Linked DNA regions of Alkalihalophilus pseudofirmus. The protein of the gene in region 1 interacts with the protein of each later gene in a pairwise test. Links are inferred from orthologs where the notes say so. Each region holds a gene or a part of one and is shown in the gene's direction. Other genes may lie near its edges.

Region 1 (8,355 bases):
GTCTTCGCGAAATTACTGATATCGTATCAGATTCAGTAAGTGCAGAAGTGATTGCACTAGATGCAGAAGGAATGATTAAAGAAGGGAAGGAACTTGCTGCTATCGCACCGAATATTACAGTGAAGGTTCCAATGACAACAGAAGGTCTGAAGGCTGTTCATGCTTTCTCTGAGCTTAATATTAAAACGAATGTCACACTTGTTTTCTCTGCTGTTCAAGCATTGCTTGCTGCTAGAGCAGGTGCGACGTATGTATCTCCTTTCCTTGGAAGACTTGATGATATCGGACACGACGGATTAAACTTAATTTCTCAAATTGCTGATATATTTGATGTTCATAATATTCCTACAGAAATTATTGCAGCATCTGTACGCCATCCGGTCCATGTAACAGAAGCGGCAGCGCGCGGTGCGCATATTGCAACAATTCCCTTTAATGTGATCAAGCAGCTGACAAAGCATCCGTTAACAGATCAAGGAATTGAAAAGTTTTTAGCAGATTGGAATAATCGCTAATTCACAACAGGCCTGATTTTCGTGACATCAAACGGTATAAATCGTTAAAATGTGACAACTCACTTCGTTACTTTTTCCTATCTTTGGGTATAATGGATACAAACGTAACTATACGTCTATCTAGTAATCGTGAGTATGGTTGGAAGGGATGCGGTTATGGAAAAACTTATGATTGAAGGCGGTCATCCGCTTGAGGGTACCGTACAGATTAGTGGTGCAAAAAACAGTGCAGTCGCGTTAATCCCGGCGGCTATTTTAGCAGATACGCCGGTTACCATTGATAATTTACCTGGCATTTCAGATGTCCAGCTTTTAGGGGATTTACTGCGTGAAATTGGTGGAGAGGTGGAGCTTTCGCTTGCGGACCAAGAGATTAAAATTGATCCGTCAAATATGATTGCCATGCCGCTTCCAAACGGCAAAGTGAAGAAGCTGCGTGCCTCTTATTATTTAATGGGAGCTATGCTTGGTAAATTTAACAAAGCTGTAATCGGCCTGCCTGGAGGATGTAACCTTGGGCCTCGTCCGATTGACCAGCATATTAAAGGGTTTGAAGCACTTGGTGCACGTGTAACCAATGAGCAGGGAGCCATTTATCTGAGGGCTGACGAGCTTCGCGGTGCACGGATATATTTAGATGTTGTCAGTGTCGGAGCAACAATTAATATTATGCTGGCAGCCGTACGGGCAAAAGGACAGACGATCATTGAGAATGCTGCCAAAGAGCCTGAAATCATTGATGTGGCGACATTGCTTACGAGCATGGGCGCTAAAATTAAAGGTGCAGGAACGAATGTGATTCGTATTGATGGAGTCGATTCTCTAAAAGGATGCCGCCATTCGATTATTCCAGATCGAATTGAGGCAGGCACGTATATGATCCTCGCAGCAGCAATCGGACAAAAGGTGATCATTGACAACATTATTCCTTATCATGTCGATTCTCTTATCGCAAAATTGCGCGAGATGGGTGTTTCGGTTGAAACGAATGATGATCAAGTTTTGATCCATAACACAGGGGAGAAAAAAGGCGTTGATATAAAAACGCTTGTTTACCCAGGTTTTCCGACTGACCTGCAGCAGCCATTCACCACTCTTTTAACTCAAGCAAGCGGAACAAGTATTGTAACTGATACTATTTATAATGCCCGTTTTAAGCATATTGATGAGTTAAGAAGAATGGGAGCTAATGTAAAAGTAGAAGGACGCTCAGCCATTATTAATGGGAAAACGCCGCTTCAAGGCGCAAAAGTGCGGGCAAGTGATCTTCGCGCAGGCGCTGCTCTTGTTGTAGCAGGCCTCACAGCTGAAGGTGTAACAGAGCTCTCAGGTCTTGAACATGTAGACCGCGGCTATGAAAACCTCGAGAAAAAGCTGCTCGGCTTAGGAGCAAAGCTATGGCGTGAAAAGTTAACAGAAGATGAGATGGATCAAGTAAAAAGCTAGACGGAAGATGCAATAAGGGAGAGGGTAGAGATGGAGAGAAGTTTATCAATGGAGCTGGTCCGCGTCACAGAAGCCGCGGCTCTTGCTTCAGGCCGCTGGATGGGTCTTGGCAATAAAGAAGAAGCGGATCGTGCAGCAACAGAAGCAATGCGAGATGTATTTGATACAATCCCAATGAAAGGAACAGTGGTCATTGGGGAAGGAGAGATGGATGAGGCTCCTATGCTCTATATCGGGGAGAAGCTTGGTAATGGCTATGGCCCGCGTGTGGATGTAGCAGTCGATCCGCTTGAAGGTACAAATATCGTTGCTTCAGGTCAATGGAACGCACTAGCTGTTCTTGCGGTTGCTGATCATGGCAACCTTCTGCATGCACCTGATATGTACATGGATAAAATTGCAGTCGGACCGGAATCTGTCGGCCAAATTGATATCGACGCTCCGATTATCGATAACTTAAAGGCTGTTGCTCGTGCCAAAAATAAAGATATTGAGGATCTCGTTGTAACGATTCTAAACCGTGAACGTCACGCGAGAATCATTCATGAGATTCGCGAAGCAGGAGCCCGTATTAAACTGCTTCCGGATGGTGATGTTGCAGCTGCTGTTAATACAGCCTTTGATGATACAGGTGTAGACTTATTGATTGGTTCAGGAGGAGCACCTGAAGGAGTTCTTGCTGCAGTAGGCTTAAAATGCCTTGGAGGCGAATTGCAAGGCCGCCTTCTCCCGCAAAATGAAGCAGAAGAAGAACGCTGCAGAAAGATGGGAATTGAAAACTTTAACAAAGTCCTTTTGATGGATGACCTCGTTAAAGGGGACGATTGTATTTTTGCTGCAACAGGTGTAACTGATGGCGAGTTATTAAAAGGCGTTTACTATAAGGGAAGCCGTGCAACAACACAATCACTCGTTATGCGTGCAAAGTCCGGAACAGTCCGTTTTGTCGATGGGACACACAGTATGAAGAAGAAGCCAGGCCTTGTTATTAAATAAACATAGTGACGAAAGCTAGACGCATGTCTAGCTTTCATTCTTTATCTCTACGCTTCCTACCGACTATTTGTTAGGAAAATGTTCCTTGAATATATTTGATCTAATGGGGTACAATGATACAAGTATTTATATTGATGTAATTTATATTGATGTAATTTATATTAATGTAATAGAACAAAGTATTTTTATTAGTTCGAAAAAAAGTACGGATCTTTTACTTATACTACTACAACCTACTAAAAAGGATCTTACTTTTTATTATGATTAGAGTGTGGTGGAATAATGAGCAGTGTCAATATTGCAGATTTAGAAAAAATGAAGCTAAAAGAGCTTTATGAGTTAGCTAAGCAATACAAAGTCTCTTATTATAGTAAACTTACTAAACGTGAACTTATTTTTGCGATTTTAAAAGGCCAAGCTGAAAAAGATGGTTTGATGTTTATGGAAGGTGTCCTTGAGATCATTCAATCTGAAGGCTTTGGATTTTTAAGACCAATTAATTACATGCCAAGTTCTGAAGATATTTATATCTCAGCCTCTCAAATTCGCAGGTTCGACTTGCGTAACGGAGACAAGGTATCCGGTAAAGTAAGACCTCCAAAGGAAAACGAACGTTACCACGGACTTCTGCATGTAGAAGCAGTAAACGGTGATGCACCTGAAACATCGAAGGAACGTCCTCATTTCCCTGCCTTAACACCTTTATACCCTGAACAAAAAATTGAACTTGAGACAGCTCCAGGCCGAGTATCTTCTCGTATCATTAATATGATTTCTCCTGTAGGTTTCGGGCAGCGTGGATTGATTGTTGCACCTCCTAAAGCTGGTAAAACATCTCTTATGAAAGAAGTAGCCAACAGTATTGCTGAGAACCACCCTGATGTGGAATTGATCGTACTGTTAATTGATGAACGCCCTGAGGAAGTAACCGATATTGAGCGTTCGGTAAAAGGCGAAGTCGTCAGTTCAACATTTGATGAGGTTCCGGAAAATCATATTAAAGTTGCTGAGCTTGTGCTTGAGCGCGCGATGCGCTTGGTTGAGCATCGTAAAGATGTTGTCATTTTAATGGATAGCATCACTCGTCTTGCACGTGCCTATAACTTAGTCATCCCGCCAAGCGGACGTACGTTATCCGGTGGTATTGACCCGGCTGCGTTCCATCGTCCTAAACGTTTCTTCGGTGCTGCGCGTAATATTGAAGAAGGCGGAAGCTTAACCATCCTTGCTACAGCTCTTGTAGAAACAGGATCGCGCATGGATGATGTCATTTATGAAGAGTTTAAAGGAACAGGGAACATGGAGCTTCATCTTGATCGTAAATTGGCTGAGCGCCGTATCTTCCCATCAATCGATATCCGCCGTTCGGGTACAAGAAAAGAAGAGCTTCTTATGCCAAAAGATCAGTTAGACAAGCTATGGGCGATCCGTAAGACAATGAATGATTCGCATGATTTTGTCGATCAATTCATTAAGCGGGTGAAAGATACGAAGACGAATGCTGACTTTTTCAGTGAAATGGAAAAAGATATGTCAGGTGCGAGCCGAAGAAAATAATGTAAATGGATGATGCAGAAAACTGCTATGATGCGGTTTTATGAAGAATCGTGCGTAACAACGTATAAAATCATCGAAAATACAGTTGCAAAACAAGGCTTGGCTTGATATAATTTCGTCATGTGTGATTAGATAACTCTGTTTCGAAGAGATTCAGGGCGGAAGGAGATGAAATCAATGAAACAAGGTATTCACCCAGGATATCAAAAAGTGGTTTTCATGGATACAAGTACTGGTTTTAAGTTTCTAAGCGGTTCTACTAAAGGTTCTGCTGAAACAATTGAGTGGGAAGATGGTAACACATACCCGCTTCTAAAAGTTGAGATCAGTTCAGATTCGCACCCATTCTACACTGGTAAGCAGAAGCTTAACGATGTTGGTGGACGTGTTGATCGTTTCAAGAAGAAATACAACATGAAGTAAACTGGATATGCGAACAGGCAAGCGCACTGCACTTGCCTGTTTTTTTTGCACCTGGTGCGGCTAAAGCGGGATTTGCGCGGACTGAATGGGCGTAATTATGAGCGGAATAGACGCATAACAATTGCGAAGCGACGCAATAATAGCGTGAACCGGCGCAATCAGCACAGAGTGATGCAATTAGCTGGTCAATTAACGCAAAAGCGAGTATAAATGGCGCATACAGCGCTTCAACCAACCCAATTATCGTCTGAACCGGCGCAATCCGTTCAATCGGCATATCTAAAAATGAAATTGAAAATCCATTACATGTCAAAATGAATGTTTAAATAAATTGAGATGCTATGATCAAGGGATCAATTGATCTTTAGACAAGCAGGTTAAAGATTATTTGTTGTAAGGTGGGGGAAAACTATGCGTGTGACGGGGCATGAAGGCCGTTTAGAAGTAATCTGTGGAAGTATGTTCTCAGGAAAATCAGAAGAGCTTATTCGCCGGGTAAGAAGAGTGAGCTTTGGGAAGCTGAAAGTACAAGTATTTAAACCAGCGATTGATAACCGCTACAGTGAGGAAGAAGTGGTTTCCCATAATGGAACAAAGGTGTGTGCGATGCCAGTGCGCATGTCCGTTGATATTCTTGAGCATGTACTGCCGGAGACACAGGTAGTAGCAGTAGATGAAGTACAGTTTTTTGATGAAGGAATTGTGGCAGTGGCAGATGAGCTGGCAAACCGCGGTATCCGCGTGATTTGCGCAGGTCTTGATCAAGATTTTCGAGGAGAGCCGTTTGGGCCGATTATGCCGCTGATGGCATTAGCAGAGGAAGTTACTAAGCTTCAAGCGGTCTGCCCGGTTTGCGGAACGCCTGCAAGCAGAACACAGCGTTTAATTGATGGCAATCCTGCTTCCTACACCGATCCAATTATCTTAGTTGGGGCATCAGAAGCATACGAGCCTCGCTGCCGTACATGTCATGAAGTGCCAAATAAGCCTTCACGCATACCTGACCCTGCTGTGAAACATGGTCAAATCTAACAACGAGTAACTTAAGATATGTGGGCAACCTATAAATGCAGCGATTCGCTGCAGGAGGTGCTCATCATGAAGAGAAAATGGTTAGCGGGAGTTTTGGCCGGAATGTTTTTGGTAACAGGGTGCAACAACCCTGAAGAGCCAGAAGTTCAAGCACAAAGCAACAATCAGCATCCGAGCGCGGAGCGAGTAACATACGGTCTCTTGGGTCCTGGTCCGATTAACTATGGTTCGATTCGAAGATCTCAAACATTTGATCAAATGGGAGAGTTAAATACAACAGGTAGCAGCTACCGATCCGCTCATAATTATCATGAAGACTTGGGAGATCACCAATCATTAATGCGCCGTGTTGTAGCAAACGAATCACCGTTTAATCCTGGATCTGTTATGATCGCTGGTCATCATGCCTGGGTGACGGTTCACGTACCTAAAGGATTGAACGACAGTGAGAAACAGTCAGAGCTTGATAAATTAAAGCGTACGTTTTTACTTGAAGTACCTAGATATCAAGTGCATATAAACGAAAGTTAATGGAAACCGCCCAAGGCCTTTTGCGCTTTGGGCGGTTTTTCTCTCTAAAGCCTGAATTGTTTAATGGATTCCTGTAGTGATTCTGCCATATCTGACAGCACGTTGGAAGCTGCACTGATCTCTTGCATAGTAGCATTTTGTTCTTCGGCAGAGGCCGCTACATTTTGTGAGTAATCAGAAGAACTCGCTGCAATATGCGAAGCTGCTTCAATCGCCTGAGCCATTTCTTCGGTCGCTGTTTTAATGTCTTCAATGGCATTTGTAACGTCTGTAAATTGGGATGTTACCTCATTAATGGATGCGGTAATATCGCTAAACTCTGTGCCTGCTTGATCTACAAGAGCATTCCCATCTTTTACGGCAGCTTTGCCCGCCTCCATAGAAATGACCGATTGGGAAATGTCTTTTTGGATATCTGATATTAGGTGGTTAATTTGGCTCGCAGACTGGCTTGACTGTTCGGCGAGCTTTCGGACCTCATCAGCCACAACAGCAAACCCCCTGCCGTGCTCACCTGCGCGAGCAGCTTCAATGGCTGCATTTAGAGCAAGCAGATTTGTTTGTTGTGACACGGCTGTAATCATTGAAACGATCGTCTCAATTTCATTTGATTTGCTTCCGAGCCTGTGTACGACTCCTTGGATCTCATCGGTTTTATCATCAATGACCTTCATTTGATTAATTGTCTGCAAAATAACCTGTCCACCTGATTCTGACTTTGCCCTCGTTACAGCAGCGGACTCGTTTACTGCTTGTACACTGCTCGAGATATGATTCATATTATCTAAAATAGCTGCGGTGGAATGTCTAGCTTGTTTCGCAGCTGCAGCTTGCTCGTCTCCTGCAGAAGCTACCTCCTGAATGGAATCGGTAATTTGTTCTGAAGCCCGGCTTGTCTCTTCGGCGCTGGCTGTTAATTGTTCAGATGTTGCTGCCACTTGAGTAGAAGCATCAGAAATTTGACTGATCATCTCACGGAAACGGTTCGTCATCACGTGAACATTTTTAGATAAAGAACCTATTTCATCTTTATACCCTTGATCTTGGTCATACCTTTCTAGGTGGCCATCTGCTAACTTCTGCACCTGCTGATCCACCCGGATAATCCGTTCTGAGAATAGCTTTGAAAAAAGATAGATAATGAGTCCTCCAATGAGCAAGGAGACGCTTAGTACAATTAAAATATTACGTAAAATAGAATTAGCTTCTGCGTTAAAGTCACTCATATATGAACCGCCTGAAATCACCCAGCCCCAGTTCGGGTCATAAAGGTTGTACATAATTTTCGGTGCGACTGTATTAAGGTCGTTAGGCATTGCCCATTGATAACGAGTAAAGCCTCCGCCGGCTTGAGCGACTTCTATCGCCTCTTGAGCGAAATACTGCCCTTCCACATCCTGAACATTATATAAATTTTCACCTTCTATATTAGGGTGAGCAACCAATGTTCCGGCTTCGTCATACACGATAATATAGCCGTTCTCGCCAAGGTCAATATTCGGATTGACAGGCCTTGTACCATCAGCTTGTCTCTCGCCAAGAATCGCGGTCTTTACTCGATCCTGCGCTTCTTCTAACGTTAGAGCCCCGCTTTCAACCTCGGTTTGCACCATACGAATAAGCTCGGCAGTCATGTAGACACTGTTTTGAATTTTAGTTGCTCCGACCTCATCTAAGCTGGTTTTTGAAGTGAAGTAGCTAGTGAGGCCGATTATTAAGCTTGGAACTAGGAGCAGCAGTAAGGTAATGATGACGAGCTTTTGCCGAATATTCATATCCCTAACCCATTTAACCACAATAAAACCCCCCTTATGTAAACCTTTACAGGACTAATTATATAGTATATCGGCACTAT
Region 2 (5,662 bases), 3.8 Mb from region 1 along the record:
GAAAATGTCGAAATCACTCGGTAATTTTGTTTTAGCACATGATATTATTCGACAGCATTCTGCAGAAGTCGTACGTTTCTTCATGCTGACTGCTCACTATCGCAGCCCGATTAATTTCAGCGACGAACTGCTAGATGGAGCTAAGAATGGATTAGAGCGTCTTCGCACAGCTGTTTCAAGTTTAGAACACCGCTTAGGAGAATCGGCTGATTACGGAGAGAAAGCAGAATGGTTAACGAAAATCTCGCAGCTGAAAGAAACGTTTATTAAGGAAATGGATGATGATTTTAATAGCGCAAACGGCATTGCGGTAATGTTTGACCTTGCTAAAGAGGCGAATCGTTACTTGCGTGAAGAACAAACATCTAAAGAAGTCTTGCATGCATTCATCGCTTTATTTGATGAGTTAGCAAATGTACTAGGGATTGTAGTGCGTACCCAAGCAGAACTTTTAGATACAGAAATAGAAGCCTTGATTGAAGAGCGAAATGAAGCTCGCAGGTCGCGTAACTTTAAGCGTGCAGATGAGATTCGCGATCAGCTGAAGGATCAAGGTATTTTGCTTGAAGACACTGCGCAAGGTGTTAGGTGGAAACGAGGTTAAGATGAAATTAATAGAACCGAATACAGATTTAACACAGCTTAATGCATTAGCGCTTGCCTATATGGGCGACTCGGTATTAGATATGTATATTCGTTACTATCTTATTGCGCAAGGTAAAGTAAGGCCGCATCGGCTGCACGTAGAAGCGACACGCTTTGTATCAGCTAAAGCACAAGCAAAAGTGGTTTACTCATTATTAGATGAAGAATTTTTTACAACGGAAGAAGAGGCCGTGCTAAAGCGCGGCCGCAATGCAAAGTCAGGCTCGATCCCTAAGAATACTGATGCTAATACGTATCGCTATTCTACCGGGTTTGAGGCTGTACTAGGCTATCTTTATTTACAAGGTGAGAATGCACGATTAGATCAAGTGATGGAAAAGGTCGTTGCTATATTGGATGAAAAATAAATAATAAAAGTAAATGGAAGGAGGCGTGAGAGTATGAAACAGGAGTTTATTTTAGGGAAAAATCCGGTCATTGAGGCTCTTCGCGCAGGACATGCTATTAATAAAATTTGGATTGCAGAGGGGTCCAATAAAGGACAAATGACTAAGGTTGTACAGCTGGCAAAAGAGCAAGGCGTCCTAATCCAAAATGCTCCAAAGAAAAAGCTTGAGCAGCTAGTAGACAGCTCCAATCACCAAGGGGTTGTTGCTTCGATTGCTGCCTATGAATATGCAGAGATGGATGATTTGTTTGCACTTGCCGAAAAACGCGGGGAAGAGCCTTTCTTTCTTATTCTAGATGAAATAGAAGATCCTCATAATTTAGGCTCTATCATGCGGACAGCTGATGCCGCAGGAGCACACGGAATTATTATTCCAAAGCGCCGTGCAGTAGGCCTCACGCAGACAGTTGCCAAAGCCTCAACCGGTGCGATTGAGTATATCCCGGTTGTACGCGTAACTAATATTGCAAGAACGATGGATGATTTGAAGAAGAGAGGCTTATGGTTTGCCGGCACAGATGCAAAAGGGAGTGCTGATTACCGTCAAGCTTCATTTGATATGCCCATTGGGTTAGTTATTGGAAGCGAGGGGAAAGGAATCAGCCGCTTAATTAAAGAAAAATGTGACTTTCTGATTCAGATTCCAATGGTAGGACAAGTTACCTCTCTTAATGCATCTGTTGCAGCGAGCCTTTTGATGTATGAAGTGTATAGAAGACGTCATCCATTAGGAAACAAGTAAAATGAAAGATATTCTCCTTGTAGATGGTTACAACATGATTGGAGCATGGCCGGAGCTGAGAGCATTAAAGGATCGTGATCTCGCTCTGGCGCGTGATCGTCTCGTTGAGCGGATGGCTGAGTATCAAGCTTTTACTGGGTATGAGGTGAAGGTCATCTTTGATGCTCATATGGTTGCAGGAATTGGGAAGCAGTATCTTAACTACCGTGTGGATGTGATCTATACGAAAGAAAATGAAACTGCAGATGAGCGAATTGAGAGACTTGTGCTTGATCTAAAACAAATTGATACACGAATTCATGTAGCTACTTCTGACTTTACAGAGCAATCACTAATCTTTGGAAGCGGTGCATTAAGGAAGTCAGCCAGAGAGTTATTAATTGAACTTGAAGTGGCAGATAAAGGGATTGAAGAAAGTGTCGAAACTACACGAAAAAAGCGAGATTCGACAAAACTGCCGCTAAATGAAGAAATGATTGAAATTTTTGAAAGATGGCGTCGAGGCGGCAGATGAGTGGTTGACCGGCTGGAAATCTGTGCTATATAATTATCGTATAATTTGGACAACATCCAAGGTCGGGGGGATTGTCGTGCACATGGACCTTCAAGAAACGGTAACAAAGCTCAGTTATGATCAAGTTGATGATGATGTGTTAGTGGAACAAGTGCGTATGGGGGATAGTGGTGCTCTTGAGTTTCTGATCAACAAGTACAAGAATTTTGTACGAGCAAAAGCTCGGTCGTATTTTTTGATAGGAGCAGATCATGAGGACATTGTCCAAGAAGGTATGATAGGTCTTTATAAAGCTGTCCGAGATTTTAAAGGGGACAAGCTTGCATCATTCAAGGCATTTGCAGAACTATGTATTACCCGTCAAATCATTACCGCAATCAAGACAGCTACGAGACAAAAGCATATTCCGCTTAACTCGTATGTTTCACTTGATAAGCCGCTTTATGATGAAGAGTCAGACCGTACATTATTGGATGTAATCTGTGGAAGTCGAGTAACCAATCCAGAAGATCTATTAATCAACCAAGAAGAGTTTGAAGATATCGAGCTTAAAATGGGAGAAATCTTAAGTGAACTCGAGCGACAAGTGTTAATGCACTACCTCGATGGAAGATCCTATCAAGAAATTTCTGAAGATCTGAACCGTCATGTAAAATCAATAGATAATGCCCTGCAGCGTGTAAAGCGTAAGCTAGAGCGTTATGTAGAGTTAAAAGGTATTACGCTATAAGGAGCAATAGAGCCTGGTTCTATGTCAACCAGGTTCTTTTTCTTGTAGGATGCCAGGTGGTGAATCTATCAGCCAATCAGTTGGTATCACTAGAAGCAATTGACACTTAATAGTTGCTATGCTACAGTTAAAGAGTGTGTATACAGCTGTACGGAGGTGCCTGATGCGTAATAAAGTAATACTAGCCTGTGAGATTTGTCATTCAAGAAATTATACAACCCAAAAGAATAAACTAACTCACGTTAACCGCATTGAGGTGAAGAAGTTCTGTAAGTTGTGCAATGAGCACACTCTTCATCGTGAAACCAAGTAATACAGATGGAGCGGTTCTTTTTTTGGCTTTTTTTACACCTTAGCTTGGATGAAACTTAAGCAGATATATTAACCATATATAAAAACTTGAGCGGATATAGAAATAAAAAGACAAAGGTGAAAAGTTTTGCTTCACGGTAAAGCCTCTAAAATAAGACAAGCTTTGCCTATGGATGGGACGTTGGTTTGGTCTTGTTTATGTGCTGACATAAACAATTTCGGAATAGATACGCATTTATTTGTCTATATTGATTGGTGCTGGAGGTGTCTGCCATGGCTGGCGGCGAAAAGAACATTGGTAAGTTTTTTAAAGATGTCGTACTTGAGATGAAACGTGTATCGTGGCCTACTCGTAAAGAATTAACTCGCTACACTTGGGTGGTTCTTGGTACGGTTGCGTTTATTACTGTTTTCTTTGCAATTGTAGACTACGGAATCTCTTCTGTTGTTCGTTTATTGCTCGGATAAACCAGCTGGATAGCTTTCAGTCTTGGTTAAGTATGGTTGAGAGAAGGAGGGAAGGACAAAACCGTCCTATTAAACATGGAGAAAAATTGGTATGTGGTTCATACGTATTCAGGCTATGAAAATAAAGTAAAAGCAAACTTGGAAAAACGTGTTGAGTCAATGGATATGACTGACAAAATTTTCCGAGTGCTTGTTCCTGTTGAAGAAGAAACAGAAGTGAAAAACGGGAAAACGAAGCAAGTGACAAAAAAGGTATTTCCTGGTTATGTTATTGTTGAGATGGTCATGACAGACGATTCATGGTATGTTGTACGTAACACACCTGGAGTAACTGGCTTTGTCGGCTCTTCGGGTGCGGGTTCAAAACCTACAGCGTTATTACCTGAAGAAGCAGAAGCGATCTTGAAACAAATGGGTGTAAGTGAGCCTAAAGCTGATCTTGATTTTGAATTAAAAGAATCAGTTAAGGTGAAGGAAGGTCCATTTGCTAACTTTATCGGATCGATTGAAGAAATTTATTTGGACAAGCAAAAGATTAAAGTGCATGTAAATATGTTCGGTCGTGAAACCCCGGTAGAGCTTGAATTTGATCAAGTTGAAAAGATTTAATTCAAAAAAACTTGAAAGTTATCTCTGAAGGTGATAAAATCTTCATGTTTGATAATGGTTTTACTACATGAACCATCGGGTGCATGATTGCATCCGTTTTTTGAGTGGGAGGGTGTAGACACCCGGATAACCACATCACGGACTAAGGAGGTGTGTCACGTGGCTAAAAAGGTAATTAAAATGGTTAAATTACAAATTCCTGCTGGTAAAGCTAATCCAGCGCCGCCGGTTGGTCCTGCATTAGGTCAAGCAGGTGTTAATATTATGGGATTCTGTAAAGAATTTAACGCTCGTACTTCAGATCAAGCGGGTCTTATCATCCCGGTAGAAATTACGGTATTTGAAGACCGTTCGTTTACATTCATCACTAAAACTCCGCCTGCTGCTGTTCTTCTTAAGAAGGCTGCTGGTATCGAGTCAGGTTCTGGTGAGCCTCACATTAAGAAAGTTGCAACAGTTAAGCGTGATAAAGTACGCGAGATTGCTGAAACGAAGATGCCAGACCTAAACGCAGCTGATGTTGAAGCAGCTATGCGTATGGTTGAAGGTACTGCACGTAGCATGGGTATCGTGATTGAAGACTAATTTGTAACATTGTTTTTTATGGAGGTTGCGATGAGGAAACCCCTCTTTACCTAAGTTTTAGGTTCGCAACCTTTAATAGTGGGAGGTACTACCGCTAAAACCACATTCGAGGAGGAAATTAGCATGGCTAAAAAAGGTAAAAAATATCAAGATGCTGTAAAGCTGGTAGACCGCGATGCGGCATATCTTGCTGATGAAGCAATTGAATTAGTAAAGAAAACTGCTACAGCTAAATTCGATGAAACAGTTGAAGTTGCTGTACGTCTAGGTGTTGACCCTAAGAAAGCAGATCAACAAATCCGTGGAGCTGTTGTTCTTCCAAACGGAACAGGTAAAACTCAACGCGTTCTTGTATTTGCTAAAGGTGAAAAAGCGAAAGAAGCTGAAGCTGCTGGCGCTGATTATGTAGGTGATGAGGATTTCATCAACAAGATCAACCAAGGTTGGTTCGAGTTTGATGTAATCGTAGCGACTCCTGACATGATGGCACAAGTTGGTAAGCTTGGTCGTGTTCTTGGACCAAAAGGCTTAATGCCAAACCCTAAGACTGGTACAGTAACATTTGATGTTCAAAAAGCTGTTAATGAAATCAAGGCTGGTAAAGTAGAATACCGTGTTGATAAAGCTGGTAACATCCACGTACCAATC

Evidence for each region. The genes of interacting proteins can lie anywhere in the genome.
Region 2: the proteins of rho (region 1) and nusG interact in binary tests that used the Escherichia coli proteins (3 or more experiments, as listed by UniProt). The link is inferred for Alkalihalophilus pseudofirmus from one-to-one orthologs.

Annotation. Positions count from the first base shown.
Region 1 is NZ_CP117835.1:3,874,129-3,882,483, reverse strand. The notes cover bases 2,417-5,376. They hold rho (transcription termination factor Rho), read left to right. Parts: upstream 2,417-3,239; coding sequence 3,240-4,514; downstream 4,515-5,376. Other genes in these bases: PQ478_RS20205 (thymidine kinase), read left to right, coding at 5,349-5,376; PQ478_RS20210 (type B 50S ribosomal protein L31), read left to right, coding at 4,692-4,937; glpX (class II fructose-bisphosphatase), read left to right, coding at 2,417-2,957. Outside these bases: fsa (fructose-6-phosphate aldolase), read left to right, coding at 1-515; murA (UDP-N-acetylglucosamine 1-carboxyvinyltransferase), read left to right, coding at 672-1,961; more of glpX, read left to right, coding at 1,992-2,416; more of PQ478_RS20205, read left to right, coding at 5,377-5,969; PQ478_RS20200 (hypothetical protein), read left to right, coding at 6,036-6,500; PQ478_RS20195 (methyl-accepting chemotaxis protein), read right to left, coding at 6,545-8,296. UniProt on the Escherichia coli protein: Facilitates transcription termination by a mechanism that involves Rho binding to the nascent RNA, activation of Rho's RNA-dependent ATPase activity, and release of the mRNA from the DNA template.
Region 2 is NZ_CP117835.1:121,377-127,038, forward strand. The notes cover bases 2,698-5,662. They hold nusG (transcription termination/antitermination protein NusG), read left to right. Parts: upstream 2,698-3,895; coding sequence 3,896-4,429; downstream 4,430-5,662. Other genes in these bases: sigH (RNA polymerase sporulation sigma factor SigH), read left to right, coding at 2,698-3,040; rpmG (50S ribosomal protein L33), read left to right, coding at 3,204-3,353; secE (preprotein translocase subunit SecE), read left to right, coding at 3,626-3,820; rplK (50S ribosomal protein L11), read left to right, coding at 4,589-5,014; rplA (50S ribosomal protein L1), read left to right, coding at 5,093-5,662. Outside these bases: cysS (cysteine--tRNA ligase), read left to right, coding at 1-604; PQ478_RS00605 (Mini-ribonuclease 3), read left to right, coding at 606-1,013; 23S rRNA (guanosine(2251)-2'-O)-methyltransferase RlmB, read left to right, coding at 1,047-1,796; PQ478_RS00615 (NYN domain-containing protein), read left to right, coding at 1,798-2,310; more of sigH, read left to right, coding at 2,393-2,697. UniProt on the Escherichia coli protein: Part of the processive rRNA transcription and antitermination complex (rrnTAC). The complex forms an RNA-chaperone ring around the RNA exit tunnel of RNA polymerase (RNAP).